One region of the Dryocola mayonis genome, then DNA from elsewhere that is predicted to be linked to it. Evidence: predicted binding sites of a transcription regulator. Region 1 holds the regulator's gene; each other region holds the start of a gene.

Region 1 (8,003 bases):
TGCCACCCATGGCACAACGGGCACGCTGAAACTGCGCGCTTCGACCTCGTCCGGCTCCAGCATTTTAGTCGGCCCGCTCTTTGGCTCTTCAGGTCCGGACCCGGTTACCGTGGGCAACACCGCCGCTCCGGCAACGGCCTATGCCGCTCCGGCACCGGCTGCTACCTACGCGGCGCCGGCCGCCGCGCCGGCCGAGAAAAGCGAACCTATTCTGAACGACACGGAAAGCTACTATAACCAGGCCATCAAGCAAGCCGTGGATAAAGGGGATGTCGATAAGGCCCTGAAACTGCTGAATGAAGCCGAGCGTCTGGGTTCTACCTCCGCCCGTAAAACTTTTATCAGCAGTGTAAAAGGCAAGGGGTGACAGTTTCCCCACAGTGCTGATGCTTGTAAGATTGGTGCGCCCTCGTGGTGCACCCTTTTTTTATTCACGCCCCGCTATGTTGCGCCATTGTTGCGCTTTGCCTGCCACGTTGTACCCATTCTGCGTTACAATGACCCTAAGTTATGTATCGGAGAATTCCCCATGCCTGAGGCGCTATCGCAACTGCGCGCCCTGAGTTTCTTCGCTGAAATCCCTGATGGGTTAAGCGCCGCTTTTCTCGACTGGCTTTTGCTTGAAGACTCAATGACGAAGCGCTTTGAACAGCACTGCTCGCGGGTCACGGTCGACATCCTACGCGAAGGCTTTGTGGCCGCTAACGAGCAGCTGCCCGAAGCTGAGCTGCTTCCCCCGGCGCAGCGCTACTGGTTACGTGAAATAGTGTTATGCGGCGACGGCGTGCCCTGGCTTGTCGGCCGCACCGTCGTGCCTGAAACCACGCTCGACGGCCCCGAGTTGGCTTTACAGAAGCTGGGAACCACGCCGCTTGGGCGCTACCTTTTTAGTTCGTCTACCCTGACACGCGATTTTATTCAGATTGGCCGCAGCGCGGAGCTGTGGGGGCGTCGTTCCCGCCTGAGACTGTCCGATAAGCCTTTGTTGCTCACGGAACTGTTTCTGCCCGCATCTCCGTTTTACGAAGAGGAAAAATAATGGAGTCGAGTCTGCCACAAGGAAAGTTCCAGGCGTATATGCGCCTGATGCGGCTGGATAAGCCTATCGGATCGCTTTTACTGCTCTGGCCGACGCTGTGGGCCCTGTGGCTGGCGACGCCCGGCGTGCCGCCGCTGAAGATTCTGGCGATATTTATCGCTGGCGTCTGGATGATGCGCGCCGCCGGCTGCGTGGTAAACGACTATGCCGATCGTAAATTCGACGGCCACGTAAAACGCACGGCCCACCGCCCTTTGCCAAGCGGAGCGGTAAACGAGAAAGAGGCCCGCGTTCTTTTTGTCCTGCTGGTGCTGCTCTCGTTCTTGCTGGTGCTGATGCTAAACACCATGACCATCCTGCTGTCGGTAGCGGCGCTTGCGCTGGCCTGGACGTATCCGTTTATGAAACGCTACACGCATCTGCCGCAGGTGGTGCTGGGCGCCGCGTTTGGCTGGTCCATTCCGATGGCGTTCGCGGCCGTAAGCGAAAGCGTGCCGCTAAGCTGCTGGCTGATGTTCCTTGCCAATATCTGCTGGGCGGTAGCCTATGACACCCAGTACGCCATGGTCGACAGGGATGACGACCTTAAGATCGGCATTAAATCCACCGCCATCCTCTTTGGCCGCTATGACAAGCTGATCATCGGTATTTTGCAGGTGGTGGTCATGGCGCTAATGGCGCTGATTGGCTGGTTGAACGGGCTGGGCGGGGCGTTTTATTGCGCCATCGGTCTTGCGGGCGCGCTGTTTATTTATCAACAAAGGCTGATCGCCGGCCGCGATCGCGACGCCTGCTTTAAAGCCTTCCTCAATAATAACTACGTTGGGCTGGTGCTGTTTATCGGCCTGGCATCAAGCTTAATGCGCTTTTGACGGCCATAAAAAAACAGGCGGGTTTCCCCGCCTGTTTTCTTTTACTCCACTGATTCCACCGCTATCTGCGTCGTCGCGCTTTCAATGGTCAGGCGCACGTCTGAGGTAATCAGATCCGCCAGCATCTGGTAGACCCTCATCGTCTCGGTTGGCTCTGCGTCACCGGTATCGCTGATATAGCCTTCATCGCGCAGCGTCAGCACCAGCGAGGTGAAGACCGCCTTGTCGAAGAACTCCGGCGCGTTGATGCCGTGCAGCATAGACAAACGCTGGGCCACGGTACGGCTCTCGCGTTCAAGCGTGCCGCGATTGATGGAGGGATTGGCGCTCAGCAGCCAGAAGGTGATGGCGTAACGCTGCAGCGTCTCGCGCACGCCCGCGGCCAAAAGCTGCAGGGTGCGGGAACGCGCTGGGTTAATCTGCACCTCTTCGCCGCTTACCGTCATCAGGCCCTGGCGCGCCATCTCGTTAATCAGCGCGTCGATTTCTGCGGCAAGCTCTTCTTTACCCCAGCGCAGGAACAGCTCCGCCTTCAGCATCGGATAAAGCACTTCCACCTGGCGCAGCAGTTCGGCGCGGTTGATATGGCGATGCTGGGTAATGATCGCCGCCAGCAGCGAAGGCAGCACCAGCATATGCATGATGTTGTTGCGGTAGTAGGTCATCAGCACGGCCTGCTCGCGCGGCAGGATGATGATGTCGCCGATGGTGTCTTTTTCCACTTCGAACTTATTCATCTGCAGCGCGTGCTCAATGAGCGCGTCTGCGTTCTGCTCCGGCGCGGTGGCATCCGGCGAATACGGCACATTGCGCAACAGGTTGAGATAACAGTCGAGCTGTTCCGTCAGCTGTTCGCGGGTCAGAGAACGCTGGCGCGAAGCCAGCAGCGCGGTGCAGCACAGGTTCATGGCGTTTGCCGCCCCTGCGTTGTTGATACGCACCATCAGCTCGGCGGCGATTTCATTCACCGTTGGCGTAAGCCACGCCGGACGCACGGCTTCGATGGGGTCGATAGCCTCGCGCCATTCCGGTACGCGCTGGTTAAGGAAGGTCATCAGCGGCATAGGTTCGCCGAAGTTAACATAGCCCTGTCCAAGGTTACGCAGCTTGCTTAAGCCCCGCAGCATCGACATAAAGCCTTCTTTCTCTTTAGTCGCCCCGCGCAGCTCTTTGGCGTAGGTGCCCACTTCCATTACGTGCTCGTAGCCGATGTAAATCGGCACCAGCGTAATCGGACGCGTGCCGCCGCGCAGCATCGCCTGGATAGTCATCGACAGCGTGCCGGTTTTTGGATCCAGCAAACGGCCGGTTCGCGAGCGTCCGCCTTCGACAAAATACTCCACGGAATAGCCGCGGCTGAACAGCTCGCCGAGGTACTCGCGGAATACGGTAGAGTAGAGCTTGCTGCCCTTAAAGGTGCGGCGAATAAAGAACGCGCCCAGGCGGCGGAAAATCGGGCCTGCCGGCCAGAAGTTCAGGTTAATGCCCGCGGCGATATGCGGCGGCACCAGCCCCTGGTGATACAGCACGTAGGACAGCAGCATGTAGTCCATATGGCTGCGGTGGCAGGGCACATAAACGATTTCATGGCCGTCGTGAGCCAGCTGGCGCACGCGTTCGGCGTTGTGCACGTTGATGCCCTGATACAGGCGGTTCCACGTCAGCCCCAGCACGCGATCCGTCAGACGAATAGCTTCGTAAGAGAAGTTCGCCGCAATCTCTTCCATTAGCGCAACGGCGTTCTGCTGGGCTTTTTCATGGGAGATTTTCTTGCTGCGCGCTTCGTCTTCCACGGCGCGGGCAATAGCCTTGGAGGCCAGAAGCTTGTTAAACAGATCCTGACGTACCGGCAGACGCGGGCCAATCGTGGCTAAACGCTGACGGGCAAAGTGCATACGCGCCACGCGGGCCAGTTTCTGCGCGATGCGCTTGTCGGTGCCGTGTTCGGTGGCCATTCTGCGCAAGGAGACGGGCGCGGAAAAACGCACGAAGCTGTCGCGGCCAAGCCAGGAAACCGCGAAGAATTTCTGTATGCCGTTCAGCATACGCAGCGGCGGGTTGATGTCGCCTTTTTCGCGTCCCGGAGAGCGGCCAAACATCACCGAAACCGGCACCATCTGCACATCCAGGTTTGGATTGCTGCGGTGCAGGTCGAGGTAGTCGTGGAAGAGTTTGATCGACTCTTCTTTCGGCGTGTAATAAGTGAAGACCCGCGGGCCGCTGTGGATAAAGACATAGCGCGGCAAAATCGCCCCGTCTATCTCCAGCGGTTCGAGCGGGTCGGGCAGATCGTGTGCAAGGCATTGCGCGCGCAGCGTCAACAGGTCCGCCTTAGAGTTATAAGGCAGAACGTACATAATAGGGCGTGTGGTATCCAGGCCCAGCTCGGCCTGCGGATCTGCCGGTATGGACTTGCTCTTTACCAGAACGCCTAATGGTAAATTAAGTAATTTGTAGTAAATTCTTGGCCAGCCTGACATAAACGATGTAAAGCCTCAGGTTAATAATGCAAATTCGCCGCAAGAATATCAGAAACTGCATAAGATTTCTGTGGCGTTGCGATTTTACCCATCATCCTTCAGATTGCCCGATCGCTGGCAGAAACGCGAAGGCTGCTGGGTGCTGATAAGCATTGACGCTTTTATTTTAAAAAGGTTTCCCGAAATGGCGAATAACACCGCTGGATTTACACGTATTATCAAAGCCGCCGGTTACTCCTGGAAAGGGCTGCGCGCCGCCTGGATTAACGAAGCCGCCTTCCGCCAGGAAGGCGTTGCCGCGGTTATCGCCATCGCCGTCGCCTGCGGGCTGGACGTTGACGCCATCACCCGCATTCTGCTTATCGGCTCCGTGGTGCTGGTCATGATTGTCGAAATTCTTAACAGCGCCATCGAAGCTTTGGTTGACCGCGTCGGTACGGATTACCACGAGCTTTCAGGCCGCGCGAAGGATATGGGCTCGGCCGCCGTGCTGATCGCCATTATCCTTGCCGTAGCCACCTGGGGCACGCTGCTGTGGCCACATTTGCGCTAATTTGCGAGAGCCATTCCGGATTATGATAAGTCCCTGGTTTTTTGCTCAATTTGTGGTTTCAAATTCACCTTTGACTGTATATACTCACAGCATAACTGTATAAACACCCAGGGGGCGGAATGAAAGCTTTAACTACCAGACAGCAAGAGGTGTTTGATCTTATTCGGGATCACATCAGCCAGACCGGCATGCCGCCGACGCGTGCCGAGATTGCTCAACGTCTGGGGTTCCGTTCTCCCAACGCTGCGGAAGAGCATCTCAAGGCGCTGGCCCGTAAAGGCGTTATCGAGATTGTTTCCGGCGCGTCCCGCGGCATTCGTCTTCTGGTTGAAGAAGAAACCGGTATTCCGCTGGTGGGCCGCGTAGCCGCCGGCGAGCCGCTGCTGGCGCAGCAGCATATCGAAGGCCATTATCAGGTTGACCCGTCGCTGTTTAAACCGAACGCGGACTTCCTGCTGCGCGTCAGCGGCATGTCCATGAAAGATATCGGTATTCTGGATGGCGATCTGCTGGCGGTGCATAAAACCCAGGACGTGCGTAACGGCCAGGTCGTGGTGGCGCGCATTGATGACGAGGTCACCGTAAAACGTCTGAAGCAGCAGGGCAACACCGTGCAGCTGCTGCCGGAAAACAGCGAGTTCGACCCTATCGTCGTCGATCTGCGCGAACAGAATTTCAGTATTGAAGGACTGGCCGTCGGCGTTATCCGCAACGGCGACTGGCTTTAATACCGCTTTAGCTTAGCGTCCCCGCATTTTGTGATGCGCGTTTGCCGCGCATCACCGTATTATCCCTCTTTCTTTTCTCGTCCCGGATTTCCCTATGCGTTTCTTCTCGACGACGGATAAAGCGCTCTGGCGCCTCGCGTTACCCATGATCTTCTCCAATATTACGGTTCCCCTGCTCGGGCTGGTGGATACCGCGGTTATTGGGCATCTGGACAGCCCCGTGTATCTCGGCGGCGTGGCGATTGGCGCAACGGCCACCAGCTTTCTCTTTATGCTGCTTCTGTTTTTACGCATGAGCACGACGGGCTTAACGGCTCAGGCTTTTGGGGCGAATAACCCCGCGGCGCTGGCCCGTGCTCTGGTACAGCCGTTACTGATGGCGCTGGCTGCCGGTATCGCCATTATCGTGCTGCGTTACCCGCTGATTACGCTTGCGCTAAATATCGTTGGCGGAAACGAGCAGGTGCTTGCGCAGGCGAGGCGTTTTCTTGAGATTCGCTGGCTGAGCGCGCCCGCCTCGCTGGCCAACCTCGCGCTGCTCGGCTGGCTGCTTGGCGTGCAGTATGCGCGCGCCCCCGTCATCCTGCTGATCGTCGGCAACGTGCTGAATATTTTGCTCGATCTGTGGCTGGTTATGGGCCTGCATATGAACGTGCAGGGCGCCGCGCTGGCAACGGCGATTGCGGAGTACGCTACCTTTATCATCGGCTTAATGATGGTGAAGAAAGTTCTGGTCATGCGGGGAATCGACTTCGCCATGCTGAAAAACGCCTGGCGCGGGAATATCCGCCGCCTGCTGGCGTTAAACAGAGACATTATGCTGCGTTCGCTGCTGCTGCAGCTCTGCTTTGCCTCGGTGACGATTTTCGGCGCTCGTTTGGGCAGCGAAGTGGTGGCGGTTAACGCCGTCTTAATGACGCTGCTGACCTTCACCGCCTATGCGCTGGATGGCTTTGCCTATGCCGTTGAGGCGCATTCGGGCCAGGCTTACGGCGCCCGTAACGGCAGCCAGCTGCTGGACGTCTGGCGGGCGGCCTGCCGCCAGGCCGGGCTGGTCGCGCTGGGCTTTGCGGTGGCGTATGCGCTGTTTGGCGAAAACATCGTCGCCATGCTGACCTCGCTGCCGGAGCTGCGGCAGCAGGCGGACCGCTATTTAGGCTGGCAGATTGTCCTGCCGGTGGTGGGCGTGTGGTGCTATTTGCTTGACGGCATGTTTATCGGCGCCACTCGCGGCGCCCAGATGCGTAACAGCATGGTCGTTGCCGCAGCGGGCTTCGGCCTGACGCTGCTGAGCGTGCCGTCTCTTGGCAATCACGGCCTGTGGCTTGCGGTAGCGGTGTTTCTTGCCCTGCGCGGGCTGGCCCTCGGCTGGATCTGGCGCCGCCACTGGCGACACGACACATGGTTCCAGGCGGAAAGTCATAGTTAGTTACAACTGTTGACGCGCCTTTAATCCCCGCTCAGCATGCTGATTTGCCGCTAGATTCTGCTGCAAATCAGCGTGTCCGGCGCGGTCTTAATGGTTCAATGTTCTTAATTGCCGCTCCGACGCCGGATTCTTGACTACAATTATTATCACGTCCAGCAGATAGTGAGTGACAGCCGCTGGCTTCACCCGGACGATATTAACTTTTAACGATTCTTCACCGAACGATAAGGAAAATATCATGAATAAAGACGAAATCGGCGGTAACTGGAAACAGTTCAAAGGTAATGTAAAAGAAAAATGGGGCAAGCTGACGGACGATGACATGACGGTCATTGAAGGTAAACGCGATCAGCTGGTTGGTAAGATCCAGGAACGTTATGGATCGAGTAAAGACGATGCGGAAAAGGAAGTTGTTGACTGGGAAACCCGTAACAATTACCGCTGGTAGCCCGCATAACCCTCAGTTGTGCTGACTTACAGGCTGCCCTGCCCATGGTACAAGGATGTACCGTCCTGCCTTAACGAACCTTCTTTTTAATCTGCACGGAATGATCGTGGTTGCTGCAACCTTCCTTATGGCGGCAGGCCTCCACTTCGGAACAGGCCCGCACACAAACCATGCGCTTCAATCACGTTATGACGTAACGCAAAGCCCATTTTTGCGGCCAGCTTATGCATAATGTCTTCCACGCCCTGCGCGACTTCTTCTTTCACCACGCCACAGCGCTCGCAGATAAACATCGCCGAAGAGTGCGTCGGCTGATCGATCAAATTGCACAGCACGTAGCTGTTAGCGGATTCCACGCGATGAACGAATCCCTGTTCCAGCAGGAAATCCAGCGCGCGATAGACGGTGGGCGGTTTAGCCTGCGGTTCGCTGACGCGCAGCAAATCTAACAGAT
Region 2 (8,003 bases), 1.4 Mb from region 1:
CATCAAGGAGCTTACCCCGGATCTGCGCATGACGCTAAAGCACTATCTGGAAGCTAAATAACGCTACCCCGCCCGCCCTGGCAATGTCCCCTGCGCCAGGGCAATCAAAAAGGCGTACTCCAGCGCCACCCCTTCATAAGATTTAAAGCGCCCGGATTTCCCGCCGTGCCCGGAATCCATATCGGTACACAGCAGCAGCAGGTTGTCGTCCCGCTTGGTATCGCGCAGTTTGGCCACCCATTTTGCGGGCTCCCAGTACTGCACCTGGGAATCATGCAGGCCCGTGGTGACCAGCATATGCGGGTAAACCTGTTCACAAACCCGATCGTAGGGGCTGTATTGCTTCATGTAGAAGTAATACTCCTCGTTCTCCGGGTTCCCCCACTCCTCAAACTCGCCGGTAGTCAGCGGGATGGATTCATCGAGCATGGTGGTGACCACATCAACGAAAGGCACCTGCGCGATAACGCCGTGGAACAATTCAGGACGCATATTGATCACCGCGCCCATCAGCATGCCGCCCGCGCTGCCGCCCATGCCATACAGCAGGTTCGGATCGCCATAGCCCTGCTTTAAAAGCGCATCGCAGACGTCAAGATAGTCATTGAAGGTGTTCATCTTCTTAAGGTATTTACCGTCTTCATACCACTGTTGGCCCAGTTCGCCGCCGCCGCGCACGTGGGCGATGGCAAAGACAAATCCCCTGTCCAACAGGCTAAGACGGCTGCTGCTGAAATCGGCATCCATGCTGCTGCCGTAGGAACCGTAGCCGTAAACCAGCAGGGGATTTTTCCCGCGCTGGAAGTGCTTGCGGTGGTAAACCAGCGAAACCGGCACCTGCACGCCGTCACGCGCGGTCACCCAAAGGTGTTCGCTGCGATAATCGGCGGAATCAAAGCCGGAAACCTCGGTTTGCTTAAGAACGCGGCGTTCGCCGGTGTTCATATCCAGCTCAAACAGGGTGTCCGGCATGGTCATGGACGAGTAGCCATAACGCAGCCGCGAGGATTCAGGCTCCGGATTGTAACCAAGCCAGGTGACGTAAGCCGGATCGTCAAACGCGATCCCGGTTACTTCGCGGGTTTTGCGGTTGATCTGCCGCAGGCTGGTCAGGCCGCGCTGGCGCTCCTCAACCACCAGCCAGTCGGTGAACAGCGTAAAGCCTTCCAGCATGATGTGTTCACGCGCGGGGATAAGCACCTCCCACTGGTTTTCATCGCGGACTTTGCTGCGATATAAACCAAAGTTTTTGCCTTCCCGGTTAGAGCGTAAATAAAAATTATGCTGGAAGTGATCGAGGGTGTATTCGTGATCTTTGCGGCGCGGCGCAAAAACCTGCGGCTCCGCATCCAGTAATTCCGCATCCAGCAGCAGCACCTCGCTCGTCGTGGCGCTGCCGAGGTAAATCAGAATGTAGTGTTGCGAGGTCGTTTTATGCACGCTGACGTAGAAGGTATCGTCTTTCTCTTCGTACACCAGCTGGTCATCCGTTGAGGGATGCCCGACTGTATGACGCCACACCTGGTAAGGCAGCAGCGTTTTAGGGTGCTTACGCACGTAGTAAAGCGTGGAGGAATCGTTCGCCCAGACAAAGCTGGTTGAGACGTTGCTGAGCACCTCGGGATACCAGTTCCCGGTTTCAAGATTGCGAAAACGCAGCCCGTACTGACGGCGCGACAGGTAATCTTCCGCCAGCGCCATAATCGTATTATCCAGCGTAATCGCCATCCCGCCCATGGTGTAAAACTCACTGTGGGCCGCGCGTCGGTTCGCATCGAGCAGGGTATCCCACTCGTCCCATTCCGACAGCACCACCGACTGGCGCTGGTAGATAGCGTATTCGTTGCCCGCCTCATACACCTGCCGGTAGCGGTAGCCGTTTTGCGTGTAGGGCGCCGAAACGTCATGCTGGGGAATGCGATCGACCATCTCTTTAAGCAGGCGCTCCTGAAGCGCCTGCTGAGTGGCCATGACCCGCTGCCCGTAGTCGTTCTCTTCGTGCAGATAGTTGAGGACATCCGGGTTATCACGGTCGTCGTCACGCAGCCAGTAATAGTTATCGATTCGTGTGTCACCATGCTTATGCAGGGTGTGGGGGATCTTTTGCGCTTTTGGTGGCATGTCATTATTCATTTTTAGTTAACACCCTGTAAGGGTGGCAAATTCAGACAGGCTTGCAAGCGCAACGAGAGCTTTTGAGGAAAAAGCCGGGGTTAACCCGGCAGGCTTAGCTTCTGTTTTTTGAGGTCCTGCTCGATGCCTTCACGCACGTCCTGCGGGATCTTCAGCTCATCGCCTAAGGCGTTGAGATAGCTGCGCTCCATGAAATGATCGACGTCGATCGCCGCGCAGCTCAGGAAATAAAGTTCGAGGGCTTCCTCCTCGTTTTTTACATCCTGCGCCAGGCGTTTTGGATCGAGAGGCATTTCGATGGCTTCCTGAATCAGCGTGCGCCCCGGCCCTTCGATATCGGCATCCCGCAGCTGCTGTTCAATCGCCTGACGCTCTTTGTCATCGATGTGGCCGTCGCTTTTCGCGGCGAACACCAGCGCCATAATCAAGCGCCGGGTGCGCACGTCCACCGGCGACTGCTGCTGCCCAAACTGCGGCTCGTCCTGATGCGTCTGGCGGATACGATCTTTATATTTATTCCATAAAACGCTGCCGGCGACGGCTCCGCCGCCCACCAGCAGCGCGCTGGTGCCGTACCTGGTTAATAATTTGCGGGAAGATTTGTTCGCCAGCAGCAGGCCGGCAAGGCCGCCTAACGCGCCGGGCACCAGCAGTTTGCTGAGCCCCTGATCCGCGCCGGACGCGCCGTTTTGCTGCGTTTGCGGGCCGGGAAGGCCGGTCTGGCCCAGCATGGACTGGATCTGTTGTAACCAATTACTCATGAGACACCCCTTGGGTTATCGCTTAACTGACTGAGAGTAAGCAAACGGGCGTCAAGAACTGTCTGATAAGACTAAAGATGAGAAAATAACCACGCCGGGCAAAACCCGGCGGGAAGATCAGGACTGGTAATCCGCGGTTCCGGCTTTGCAATCCACCACCACGGTGTAATGGATATCCCTGTTCATGCCGCGCACCGTAAGCGGCACCTTCCACTGGCCGTTTTTGCCGGTGATCTCTTTGCTGTTCACCCAAACGACGGGGTCGGCCTGGCCCAGCTTTTCGCGCTCCTTCGGCCAGCGCACGATGCGGTTTTGTTGATAGTCGTTCTTCACGCTATCGCCAACGGCATCCGCATCCAGCCCTTCGCAGCGGGGAAACTTAACCTTGTTAGACTCCGCCGCGCAGGCGAGAAAGCTGGTGAGAAAACAGGCCGTACACAGCACAATACCGATTTTGTTCATAAGGCTCTCCTGATGCCTGGTTATCAGAAAAAGCCTGGTACAAAACCGGTATTGCGCAAGCGTCTAAGCGAACCTACGCCGCCTTAGTGCGTTTACGGCCGGGATGCTCGGTAACGTTATCTTCAGCCGACGCCTGTTCAGCGCTGTCCGCCGCGGCTTGCGGTAGTTTACCGCTTTTTAATACCGTAGAGAGCGCGTCTTTGTTTTCGGCCAGCCACATCGCCAGCACGTCGCTTTGGCCTTCTTCGAAGGCGACCGGGCTTTGCTGCAGCCAGTCGCCTAACACCTCGGCCAGGTCGAGCATTTTGTCATAGGCATCCGCATCTTTTTTACTGGCAAAAGACATTTTTTCCTGCCCCTCTCGCACCACAACGTATTTAATTTCAACCGCCATATTTGCAGCTCCGTTTAACTGTGTATTTATACAGTATAAGTCCATTTCCCCTGCTCCGCAAGCGGGAAAGACGCTGCGTACGCAAACGTTTTCGTATATACTGCGGCCGTTTATTTTATCACATCGGGTAGGCGGATTATGTCAATGTTGGGAACGGCCCTGCGTCCAGCGGCCACGCGCGTTATGCTGTTAGGCTCGGGGGAATTAGGAAAAGAAGTCGCCATTGAATGCCAGCGTCTGGGGCTGGAAGTCATCGCGGTCGACCGCTATGCGGATGCGCCGGCGATGCACGTGGCGCACCGCAGCCACGTCATCAATATGCTTGACGCAGCGGAGCTAAAAGCGCTGGTGCTGGCGGAGAAACCTGATTTTATCGTTCCCGAAATCGAGGCTATCGCCACCGATATGCTGATCGAGCTTGAGCAGCAGGGCCAGCACGTCGTGCCGTGCGCCCGGGCAACGAAACTCACCATGAACCGCGAAGGCATTCGCCGTCTGGCTGCCGAAGAGCTGTCTCTTCCCACCTCAGGCTACCGCTTCGCCGACGCTGAAGCTGATTTCCTGCAGGCGGCGCAAGAGATTGGCCTGCCCTGCATCGTTAAGCCGGTGATGAGCTCCTCCGGCAAAGGCCAGAGCTTCGTGCGTACCCGCGAACAGCTGGCGAAAGCCTGGGAATATGCGCAGCAAGGCGGACGCGCCGGCAAAGGCAAAGTTATCGTCGAAGGGGTGGTTAACTTCGATTTTGAAATTACCCTGCTGACCATCAGCGCCGTGGACGGCGTTCATTTCTGCGCGCCGATTGGCCATCGCCAGGAAGACGGCGACTATCGCGAGTCATGGCAGCCGCAGCAAATGAGCGAGCTGGCCCTTGCGCGCGCGAAAGACATCGCGCAGAAAGTTGTGGTCGCCCTCGGCGGCTACGGCCTGTTTGGCGTGGAGCTGTTTGTCTGCGGCGATGAAGTGATTTTCAGCGAGGTCTCCCCTCGTCCCCATGACACCGGCATGGTCACGCTGATTTCGCAGGATATGTCCGAGTTTGCTCTCCACGTGCGCGCCTTCCTCGGCCTGCCGGTTGGCGATATTCGTCAGTACGGCCCGGCGGCATCCGCGGTTATTTTGCCGGAGCTAACCAGCGATAACGTGAAGTTTGGCAATGTCCATGCGGCGGTAGGTGCGGGTTTGCAGGTGCGTTTGTTCGGCAAGCCGGAAATCAGCGGCAAACGTCGGATGGGCGTAGCGCTGGCAACGGGCAGCGATATCGAAAATGCGGTAGAGCGCGCGGTTCAGGCTGCGGCGGCGGTGCGGGTAGAAGGTTAAAAAACCTCTCCCGGAAAGGGAGAGGCTTCGGCGGATGGCGCTGTTGCCGTCCGCCCTACGCAAAGGCCAGTCTGAATCAGGCTTTCGCGCCTTCAACCGCTTCGCGAGCAAGCTTAGTGATGCGGTCGTAATCGCCGGCTTCCAGCGCATCCGCCGGCACCAGCCATGAACCGCCGATGCACAGCACGCTTTTCAGCGCCAGGTAATCGCGGTAGTTGGCCGGAGAGATGCCGCCGGTCGGGCAGAAACGCACGTTGGCGAAAGGCCCTGCGATGGCCTGCAGCGCTTTGGTGCCGCCGTTAGCTTCCGCCGGGAAGAATTTGAACTCTTTCAGGCCGTAATCCATGCCCAGCATCAGTTCAGAAACGGTGCTGATGCCCGGAATCAGAGGGATAGTGCCTTCGGTCGCGGCTTTCAACAAAGGCTCGGTCAGGCCCGGGCTGATGGCAAACTGCGCGCCGGCTTCGGTCACTTCGGCCAGCTGCTGAGGATTAAGCACGGTGCCCGCGCCAATGATGGCTTCCGGCACTTCTTTGGCGATGGCGCGGATAGCGTCCATCGCGCATGGCGTGCGCAGGGTCACTTCCAGCACGCGCACGCCGCCTGCGACCAGCGCTTTCGCCATTGGCACAGCGTGTTCCAGCTTGTTCACTACGATAACAGGAACGACCGGACCCGTTTTCAGGATCTGTTCCGCGGTGGTTTTCCAGTTTTTCATCTCAGAGCCTCTTAAGCCAACTTTATAATCTGTTACCGCCGCGGCGCTCGCCGCGGGGGTGCTTAAAATTTAATGCAGGTCGCGCCCTGTTCCGCACCTGATAACTGCTCACGCAACGCGCCGAAGAGCTCACGACCCGTCCCGACGCGCTCGGCGCTCAGGTCGGGATGGAAGGCGGTGCGTTTCTCAAGCTCGGCCTCATCGACCAGGAGCGTCAGTTCACCCGTCTGGCCGTTGACGCGAATCATGTCGCCATCCTGAACTTTTGCCAGCAGCCCGCCGTCATAGGCTTCCGGCGTGACGTGGATAGCGGAGGGTACCTTACCTGAAGCACCCGACAGGCGTCCATCGGTGACTAACGCAATTTTGAAACGGCGGTCCAATAATACCCCAAGCGGCGGCATAAGTTTATGTAATTCTGGCATGCCGTTCGCTTTAGGCCCCTGATGGCGCACAACGACCACGCAATCCCGGTCAAGGAGGGCCCGCTTCGAAGGCCGGAACAACGTCATGCTGGCTTTCAAAAATCACCGCCGGCGCTTCGATAATCTGGTTTTCCGCCGGCACGGCGGAGGTTTTCATTACCGCGCGGCCAAGGTTGCCGCTCAGCACTTTGGTGCCGCCGTGCTTAGAGAAAGGTTTATCGAAGCTGGCGATGACTTCGCTATCCAGCGCCGTTTCGGCGCCTTCACGCCAGGCCAGCCGGCCGTTATCAAGCCAGGGCTCGAGGGTGTAATGATGCAAACCGAAACCGGCAACGGTGTTGACGTCTTCGTGCAGCAAGCCGCCTTTAAGCAGCTCGCGCACCAGCACAGGCACGCCGCCCGCGGCCTGGAAGTGGTTGATATCAGCCGGGCCGTTTGGATACAGGCGCGCCAGCAGCGGCACCACGTCAGAAAGGTCGGAGAAGTCATCCCAGTTAATGATAATGCCCGCCGCGCGCGCCATCGCTACCAGGTGCATGGTGTGGTTGGTGGAGCCGCCCGTCGCCAGCAGGGCAACGATACCGTTCACCACGACCTTCTCGTCAATCATCCTGCCTAACGGCATCCACTCGTTACCGTTGCCGGTCAGGCGGGTCACCTGGCGCGCGGCGGCGGCCGTCAGCTGCTGGCGCAGCGGCGCGTCCGGATGAACGAAAGAGGAGCCCGGCAGCTGCATGCCCATAAACTCCACCACCATTTGATTGGTGTTGGCGGTGCCGTAGAAAGTACAGGTGCCCGGCGCATGGTAAGAGGCGGCCTCTGACTCCAGCAGCGCGTTGCGGTCAACTTTACCTTCCGCGTAAAGCTGGCGGATGCGCACTTTTTCTTTGTTAGCCAGGCCGCTGGCCATCGGGCCTGACGGCACGAAGACCGCCGGCAGATGGCCAAAGGACAGCGCGGCCATGGTCAGGCCGGGGACAATTTTGTCGCACACGCCAAGATACAGCGCGCCGTCGAACATGTTATGCGACAGGCCGATCGCGGCGGACATCGCGATCGCTTCGCGGCTTAGCAAAGAGAGCTCCATGCCGTCCTGCCCCTGGGTCACGCCATCGCACATTGCCGGAACGCCGCCCGCAACCTGCCCCACCGCGCCCACGCTATGCAGCGCCTTGCGGATCTGCTCCGGATAAGACTCATAGGGCTGATGCGCCGAAAGCATATCGTTATAGGAGGTAATAATGGCGATATTGTTACGCAGCATGCTTTTCAGCGCTGCCTTATCTTCCGGCTGGCAGGCGGCAAAGCCGTGGGCCAGGTTACCGCACGCCAGCTCGGAACGATGAACGGTGTTGCTCTTCGCTTTTTCGATGCGCGCCAGATAGGCGGCACGGGTTTCTTTCGAGCGCTCAACGATGCGCTGTGTTACGCGTAACAAATTCGGATTCATAAAGGGACCTCATAAAGTGGCTGCCAGCGCAGCGCGCAGGAGGAATAAATCACCGGCTGTTTTATTACTGAAGCAGCCGCTCTCCATGGCATTCGGGCAAAATCGCTTCAGCTAGTGTAAATAAAAAAGCCCCGCTGGTGAATCCAGTCAGGGCTTTTAATGATAAAAATTTCTACCACGTCTGAGTTAGATCATGTTACCGGTAAAATAAATTCCCTTTTCCAGCGGTTTTGCACTTTCCGCCTACTCGAATTCATTCCATGAACGGCCGTCGCGGGTGATCATCGCCACGGATGCCACCGGTCCCCAGGTTCCCGCCTGGTACGGTTTCGGCGCGTCGTTG
Region 3 (8,003 bases), 2.0 Mb from region 1:
GCAACGCCAAACTCGGCGTGCGCCTCGACGACGCCAGCAAGCTGACCTTCCTGTTTAACAGCGTGGATATCGATGCCAACGATCCCGGCGGATTAACCGCAGATGAATGGCGCGACAACCCCACCCAGTCGCCGCGGGCGAACCAGTACGACACGCGTAAAACCACGAAGCAAACCCAGGCGGGCCTGCATTATGAACGCCAGCTTACGGCCAGCGACGACCTGAGCCTGATGGTTTACGCCGGCGAGCGCGAAACCACGCAGTACCAGTCGATCCCCGTCGGGCCACAGCTTAGCCCGACCCATCCGGGCGGCGTGATCCAGCTTTCACGCCACTACCAGGGCATCGACTCCCGCTGGACGCACCGCGGCAATCTGCTCTCCGTGCCGGTCAGCTTCACGACGGGTCTTGACTACGAAACCATGTCCGAAAAACGCAAAGGCTATGAGAACTTTGTGGTGGAAAACGGCGCCACCGTGCTGGGCGAAAAAGGCGACATTCGCCGCAACGAACGCAACCTAATGTGGAACGTCGATCCCTATCTGCAAACCGCGTGGCAGTTTACCGACAAACTTAGCCTGGACGCGGGCGTGCGCTTTAGCTCGGTTTACTTCGACTCCAACGACTACTACATTGCCGGCACGAACGGCGATGACAGCGGCGAAGCAAGCTATCACAAGTGGCTGCCGGCCGCCTCGCTGAAGTATGCGGTAACCGACGCGTGGAACCTTTACGCCTCGGCGGGACGCGGCTTTGAAACGCCGACCATCAACGAGCTTTCCTATCGCGACAACGGCCAGTCCGGGCTGAACTTCGGCCTGAAGCCTTCCACCAGCGACACGGTGGAAGTGGGCAGTAAAACCCGCATCGGCAACGGCCTGTTCACCGCCGCGGTATTCCAGACCGATACCGACGACGAGATCGTCACCGACCAGAGCAGCGGCGGACGCACGACCTATAAAAACGCCGGCGAAACCCGTCGTCGCGGCGTTGAGCTTTCCCTCGACCAGCAGTTCGCCTGGGACTGGCGCGTGAAAATGGCGTGGACCTATCTGGATGCGACCTACCGCACCAACGCCTGCGGCGAAGAGAGCTGCAAAGGCAACCGCATGCCGGGCATCGCCCGCAATATGGGCTACGCCGCGCTGGAATACGCGCCGGAGGAAGGTTTCTATGCCGGAGCCGACGTGCGCTACATGAGCGATATTCAGGCCGATGACGCGAACGACGCAACCGCGCCGACCTATACCGTCGCCTCGCTGAACAGCGGCTATAAATTGCGCATTCAGCAAAGCTGGCTGCTGGACGTCTGGGGACGCGTGGATAACCTGTTCGACCGCAGCTATGTCGGTTCGGTCATCGTCAACGAAGGCAACGGCCGCTTCTTCGAGCCGGCTCCGGGCCGCAATTACGGCGTGGGCGTGAATTTGAGCTATACGTTCCAGTAGTCGTAGCCGTTGTGGCGGTGGATAAGCGCGCATACGCTTATCCACCCTGCAGCGCCTGGATGCGATAAGCCTATCCCGCAGCGCCCGTCATCTGCACGCTTAGCCACCGATAAATCACCGCCACCACATAGTGCTGCTGTTCGGCGCCAAGAGCCGTTCCCGCCGGGATATTGTGCCACTTAGCAAGGCAGCCGCGACAGCAGGTGGCGGTGGCGTGCTGGGCGATAAACACCGGATGGCCGCGCATCGGCGTTTGTTTCCCGTCGTTTTTGGGCTCGGCGGGGGCAAGCCTTTTTGCGATAAAATCTTCCGCATGGCGGGTAATAATTTCCGGGCCTTTATCGATGCAATACTGCCGCTCCTTCGGGCCAAGGCGGAAACGCATACGAAACGAGGAGCGCGCCAGGCGCTGGAAAACAGGATCAAGATTGGTCACAGGACACTTCTGGCTGGTTTTAGACGAAAACATATTCTCCCCCCTTTTGCGCACATAGCAAGCAGAGCGCCTAAAAGTGACATTGTCACCAATATGCGATTTGCCCTTTTCTTCCCGTATCCGCAGACCCCTGATAAAACGTTACTGCTGCACTGCAGATATATTTTCATTCTTTTCAACTAATTGTAAGAATTTTCCCGCAAGCGGCTTGATCGCCTCCTGGGTTCAACGATACTGTATATAAACACAGTAAATTGTGAGAATCCATGCTTAACCCAACTCTCGCGCAGAAGTTGAAAGCCCTGCGATTCTCCCGCGGTTCAGTGAAGGATGACAAATGGCCAGCATGGGTTCATATGGTAATACCGCGCAGGATTACATTGAGAAAGGCATCGATCTCAACGAGCTTTGCATCGCTCATCCTGCCGCAACCTATTTTGTCATGGCGACGGGCATGTCCATGGTTGACGCCGGTATTTACGAAGGCTCGCTGCTGGTGGTGGACCGAAGCCTGCAAGCGCAACACGGCGATATCGTCATCGTGTCCCTTGCCGGCGAGTACAAGGTGAAACGGCTGTGCACCCGCCCCTTCGTTCAGCTGCTTGCGCTTAATCCGGCGTTTCCCGCCGTCGTGCTGCGCGAAGGCGGCGACGAGCTGGAGATTTTTGGCGTGGTGACCTTCAGCATTAATGGCCTGCGGTAATGTTTGCCCTGGTCGATGTGAACTCGTTCTACGCAAGCGTCGAGACGGTATTCCGTCCTGATTTAAAAGGACGCCCAATTGTCGTGCTGAGCAACAACGACGGCTGCGTGATCGCCAGAAACAGCGAGGCAAAAGCGCTCAACATCCCCATGGGCGTTCCGTATTTCAAAATGCGCGCCCTGTTTGAACAAAATAACGTGGTTATCTTCAGCAGCAATTACGCCCTGTATGCGGATATGTCCCAGCGGGTGATGACGATTCTGGAAGCCATGGCGCCGTCCGTTGAGGTCTATTCCATCGACGAAGCCTTCATTAACCTTCAGGGTCTTAACCGCGGCCGGGATCTGGAAGCCTTCGGGCGCGAGGTAAGAGCAAGGGTTCTTCAGTGGACGGGCCTCACGGTCGGCGTCGGTATCGGGCCGACAAAAACCCTGGCCAAGCTTGCAAATTATGCGGCAAAAAAATGGACGCAAACCGGCGGCGTGGTCGATCTGTCGCTCGTCGCACGGCAACGCAGGCTGATGAACCTGGTAGACGTCGGTAACGTATGGGGAATCGGGCGGAAGCTTTCGCAAAGGCTAAAAGGGATGGGCATTGAGACGGCCCTGCAGCTTGCCGATGCCCCGACCGCGTTAATCAGAAAGCACTTCAGCGTGGTGCTGGAACGCACCGTGCGGGAGCTGCGCGGGGAATCCTGCTTCGGGTCAGACGAGCCCGCGTCTGCGAAACAGCAGATCGTCTGTTCGCGCTCCTTTGCCGACAAAGTGAGCGAATACGATCCGATACGGGAAGCCATTTGCAACCATGCCGCACGCGCCGCAGAGAAACTGCGCGGGGAGAATCAGTACTGCCGCCACGTTTGCGCATTCGTTAAAACCAGCCCCTATAGCCACGGCGCAAGCTACTACGGCCAAACGGCGGGCATTCATATCCCCATTCCAACCCAGGACAGTCGCGATATTGTAGCCGCCGCAACCCGCTGTCTGGATGTGATATGGAAAGAGGGCTACAGGTTTCAAAAATGCGGCGTGATGCTCGGCGATTTTTACAGCGAGGGGATCGCGCAGCCTGACTTCTTTGACGACTACCAGCCGCGCGCCAACAGCAGCCAGCTGATGGCGGTGATGGATTACATCAACCAGAGCGGAAAAGGCCGGATCTGGCTTGGCGGCCAGGTCGTGCAAAAAAGCTGGCAAATGAAACGCCAGATGCTTTCTCCCGCCTACACCACCCGCTTTAGCGATCTGTTACGCGTTAAGATTCAATAACTAACAGCCGGTTAGCGGTTCAGAACGGATCCCGCGACCTCCCGTAAGTGAACGCCTTTCATCTCAGGATTCGGACGACAGGAATAACCCCAGCGCCAGCGCCGTCTATTATTAAATGTTCGTTATAAAAATTTGCGCGGTGCGCAGCGGAAAGCGTCCGCATTTTGACTGGTTTAACTTTCAGAATACTGGAGGCCTGGTATGAGCAACCTGGGCAACAAAGCGAATAAAAGCCGCCTGCAAGAGACGGGCGGCAGCACGAACGGTAATAACAACGCGCAGGATGCTGAACAGCATCCCCTTAGCCTGACGAGGCGGGAGCTGGTGAAAGCCGGTGCGGCAACGGCGGCCGTGGCGGCTATGCCTCACGCCCCCGCTTTCGCCGGCGAGACGCCCGTTACGCCGCCTGAAATGGTCCGCCTGACGCTGAAAGTAAACGGCGAGGAGAGGCAGCTGGAAGTCGATACGCGCACCACGCTGCTGGATGCGCTACGCGAGAATCTGCATCTTACCGGGACCAAAAAAGGGTGCGACCACGGCCAGTGCGGCGCCTGTACCGTTATCCTGGACGGCCGCCGCATCAACTCATGCCTGACGCTTGCGGTAATGCATCAGGATGCCGACATCACCACTATCGAAGGCCTTGGTACGCCGGACAGGCTGCACCCCATGCAGGCCGCGTTTGTAAAACATGACGGCTACCAGTGCGGCTACTGCACGCCGGGGCAAATCTGCTCCTCCGTAGCCGTGCTTGAAGAAATTGAAGCGGGCATTCCAAGCTATGTCACCCTCGATCTGGTGTCGCCCCCGCAGGCCACGGCGGATGAAATACGTGAGCGCATGAGCGGCAATATCTGCCGCTGCGGAGCCTACTCCAACATTCTTGCCGCCATTGAAGACGCAGCCGGGGAGCAGAAATCATGAAAGCCTTTACCTACGAACGCGTGAAAAAGCCTGCCGAGGCGGCGGCAAGCGCCCGACGTACACCCGGCGCGAAATTTATCGCGGGCGGCACCAATCTTCTCGATCTGATGAAGCTTGAGATAGAAGCCCCCGCCCATCTGATCGACGTTAACGGCCTGGCGCTGGATAAAATTGAGCCGGCCGACGACGGAGGGCTGCGGATCGGCGCGCTGGTGCGTAACACCGATCTGGCCGCCGACCCGCGGATACGCCGCGACTACGCCGTGCTTTCGCGGGCGCTGCTTGCCGGCGCTTCGGGCCAGCTGCGTAATAAGGCGACCACCGCCGGCAACCTGCTCCAGCGCACGCGCTGTCCCTACTTTTACGATACTAATCAGCCCTGCAACAAGCGTCTTCCCGGCAGCGGCTGCGCGGCGCTGGAGGGGTTCAGCCGGCAGCATGCGGTGGTAGGCGCAAGCAAAGCCTGTATCGCCACCCATCCCAGCGATATGGCTGTCGCCATGCGCCTGCTCGACGCCGTTGTGGAGACGGTTAATCCGGACGGGAAAGCGCGCGCAATTCCTGTCGCCGATTTCTACCTCGCGCCGGGCAACACGCCCCATCTCGAAACCGCTCTGTCGCCGGGCGAACTGATTACCGCCGTCACCCTGCCTCCTCCTTCAGGCGGCACGCATATTTATCGCAAAGTACGCGATCGCGCCTCTTACGCCTTCGCCCTGGTTTCCGTCGCCGCCATCGTGCAGCCAGACGGGAGCGGCCGCGTGGCGCTGGGCGGCGTGGCGCACAAGCCGTGGCGGCTTAACGAGGCCGATGCGCAACTGACCCAAGGCGCCCAGGCGGTTTATGAGCGGCTGTTCGCAGATGCTCATCCAACCCGGGAAAACGAATACAAGCTGCTGCTGGCGAAGCGTACGCTCGCCTCTGTGCTGACCGAAGCGAGGGCCTAAGGCGATGAAATTTGATAATCCCGCAAAAGACAATCCAATCGACAGGCTCAGGGTCGTCGGCCATCCTCACGATCGTATTGACGGGCCGCTAAAGACCACGGGAACCGCCCACTATGCCTATGAATGGCATGACGAGGCGCCCGACGCGGCCTATGGCTACATACTCGGTTCGGCCATCGCTAAGGGCCGCATCAGCTCCATTGACCTGCAGGCCGCCCGCAAGGCGCCCGGCGTGCTTGCCATCGTCACCGCCGATAACGCCGGTCCGCTCGGCAAAGGGGAAAAGAACACCGCGATCCTTTTGGGCGGCCCGGAAATTGAACACTACCATCAGGCTATCGCCGTGGTCGTCGCGGAAACTTTCGAACAGGGCCCTGCGCGGCGGCGGCGCTGATTCAGGTCGATTATCACCGTGAACACGGCTCATACGATCTTGCCCGGGAAAAACCCAGCGTCACCACGCCGCCTGAAAGCACCCCGGACAAATCGACGGGCGATTTCGCCAGCGCCTTCCGGGCGTCTGCGGTGCGGCTTGATGCCGTCTACACCACGCCCGACCAGAGCCACATGGCCATGGAGCCCCATGCCTCAATGGCCGTCTGGGAAGGAGATAAGCTGACCGTCTGGACCTCGAATCAGATGATTGACTGGTGCCGCAAAGATCTGGCGGCAACGCTGAAGCTGCCCGTGGAGAAGGTGCGCGTGATTTCGCCTTATATCGGCGGCGGCTTCGGCGGCAAGCTGTTCCTGCGCAGCGACGCTCTTCTGGCGGCGCTGGGCGCCCGCGCGGTGAAAAGGCCGGTGAAAGTTGCCCTGCAAAGGCCGTTTATTCCGAACAATACCACGCACCGCCCGGCGACCATCCAGCACATCCGCATAGGGACGGACGAATCCGGGCGGATCACCGCCATCTCCCATGAAAGCTGGTCGGGCAACCTTGCCGGCGGCGAGCCGGAAACCGCGGTTCAGCAGTCCGAGCTTCTTTACGCCGGCGCTAACCGCCATACCGGGCTGCGGCTGGCGCAGCTCGACCTGCCGGAAGGCAACGCCATGCGCGCCCCCGGAGAAACGCCGGGCCTGATGGCGCTGGAAATCGCCATCGACGAGATGGCCGAGAAGGCCAGAATCGACCCAGTCGAGTTCCGAATTCTTAACGATACCCAGGTCGATCCCGCCCATCCGGAGCGCTTTTTTTCACGGCGCCAGCTGATCCAATGCCTGCGCACGGGAGCGGAGCGATTTGGCTGGAGCAGCCGCAGCGCCAGGCCTGCGCAGGTGCGGGACGGCCGCTGGCTGATCGGCACAGGCGTTGCCGCCGGCTTTCGCAACAACCTGGTGATGAAATCCGGCGCGCGCGTTCATCTTGACGCCCGGGGCACGGTGACGGTTGAAACCGACATGACGGATATCGGCACGGGCAGCTACACCATCATTGCCCAGACCGCGGCCGAAATGATGGGCGTGCCGCTGGAAAAAGTGGTGGTGCGCCTGGGAGATTCCGACTTCCCGGTTTCTGCCGGTTCGGGCGGGCAATGGGGAGCCAACACCTCAACGGCGGGGGTGTATGCGGCCTGCGTCGGGCTGCGCGAAGCGGCGGCGAAAAAGCTCGGCTTCGACCCGAACGAGGCGGTTTTCGCCGATGAGCAGATTCGCTCCGGGGAGCGCAGCGCTCCGCTGATGCAGGCTGCCGCCGACGGCACGCTTACCGTTGAGGACAGCATCGAATTCGGCGGACTCGATAAGGAGTACCAGCAGTCCACCTTCGCCGCGCATTTCATTGAGGTCGGGGTGGACGTGGCGACCGGTGAAATCCGCGTTCGCCGCATGCTGGCCGTGTGCGCCGCGGGCCGCATCCTTAATCCTAAAACGGCGCGCAGCCAGGTTATCGGCGCCATGACCATGGGCGTAGGCGCGGCGCTGATGGAGGAGCTGTCTGTCGATACGCGGCTGGGGTATTTCGTCAACCACGATCTGGCCGGCTACGAGGTACCGGTTCATGCCGATATCCCAGACCAGGAGGTCATTTTCCTTGACGATACCGATCCCGTTTCGTCGCCGATGAAGGCCAAAGGCGTGGGCGAGCTGGGCTTGTGCGGGGTAAGCGCGGCTATCGCCAATGCCGTTTATAACGCCACCGGCGTGCGGGTCCGGGACTATCCCATCACGCTCGATAAGCTGCTGAAGGGTTTGCCGACCGAAATTTGACGGAGCAAACCAAAGTTCACCGGAGGACAGATAAGCTATGGCGCAACAATCTTCCCTGATCAAACAGGCAGA

The links. The regulator LexA, encoded in region 1, represses DNA repair genes until DNA is damaged. The targets are predictions, from matches to a motif close to TNCTGTATGTACATACAGNA.
Region 2: WLO32_RS12250 (YebG family protein) is a predicted target of LexA. The motif match lies at 3,767-3,786, and genes of this name have one in related genera.
Region 3: umuD (translesion error-prone DNA polymerase V autoproteolytic subunit) is a predicted target of LexA. The motif match lies at 2,117-2,136, and genes of this name have one in related genera.

What each region holds. Positions count from the first base shown of each region.
Region 1 covers NZ_CP150452.1:3,926,814-3,934,816, reverse strand. Annotated here, with positions in the region: gene malM (maltose operon protein MalM) at 1-367, shown strand, start outside; gene ubiC (chorismate lyase) at 530-1,039, shown strand; gene ubiA (4-hydroxybenzoate octaprenyltransferase) at 1,039-1,911, shown strand; gene plsB (glycerol-3-phosphate 1-O-acyltransferase PlsB) at 1,953-4,391, opposite strand; gene WLO32_RS19020 (diacylglycerol kinase) at 4,576-4,944, shown strand; gene lexA (transcriptional repressor LexA) at 5,064-5,672, shown strand; gene dinF (MATE family efflux transporter DinF) at 5,767-7,101, shown strand; gene WLO32_RS19005 (CsbD family protein) at 7,340-7,549, shown strand; partial or broken gene zur (zinc uptake transcriptional repressor Zur) at 7,620-8,003, opposite strand, start outside.
Region 2 covers NZ_CP150452.1:2,525,826-2,533,828, forward strand. Annotated here, with positions in the region: gene exoX (exodeoxyribonuclease X) at 1-61, shown strand, start outside; gene ptrB (oligopeptidase B) at 64-2,121, opposite strand; gene WLO32_RS12240 (tellurite resistance TerB family protein) at 2,214-2,894, opposite strand; gene yebF (protein YebF) at 3,012-3,356, opposite strand; gene WLO32_RS12250 (YebG family protein) at 3,430-3,750, opposite strand; gene purT (formate-dependent phosphoribosylglycinamide formyltransferase) at 3,889-5,067, shown strand; gene kdgA (bifunctional 4-hydroxy-2-oxoglutarate aldolase/2-dehydro-3-deoxy-phosphogluconate aldolase) at 5,144-5,785, opposite strand; partial or broken gene edd (phosphogluconate dehydratase) at 5,848-7,660, opposite strand; gene zwf (glucose-6-phosphate dehydrogenase) at 7,904-8,003, opposite strand, start outside.
Region 3 covers NZ_CP150452.1:1,914,677-1,922,679, reverse strand. Annotated here, with positions in the region: gene pqqU (TonB-dependent receptor PqqU) at 1-1,448, shown strand, start outside; gene WLO32_RS09345 (DUF4186 domain-containing protein) at 1,519-1,884, opposite strand; gene umuD (translesion error-prone DNA polymerase V autoproteolytic subunit) at 2,222-2,587, shown strand; gene umuC (translesion error-prone DNA polymerase V subunit UmuC) at 2,587-3,855, shown strand; gene paoA (aldehyde dehydrogenase iron-sulfur subunit PaoA) at 4,093-4,779, shown strand; gene WLO32_RS09325 (FAD binding domain-containing protein) at 4,776-5,726, shown strand; partial or broken gene paoC (aldehyde oxidoreductase molybdenum-binding subunit PaoC) at 5,731-7,931, shown strand; gene WLO32_RS09315 (XdhC family protein) at 7,969-8,003, shown strand, end outside.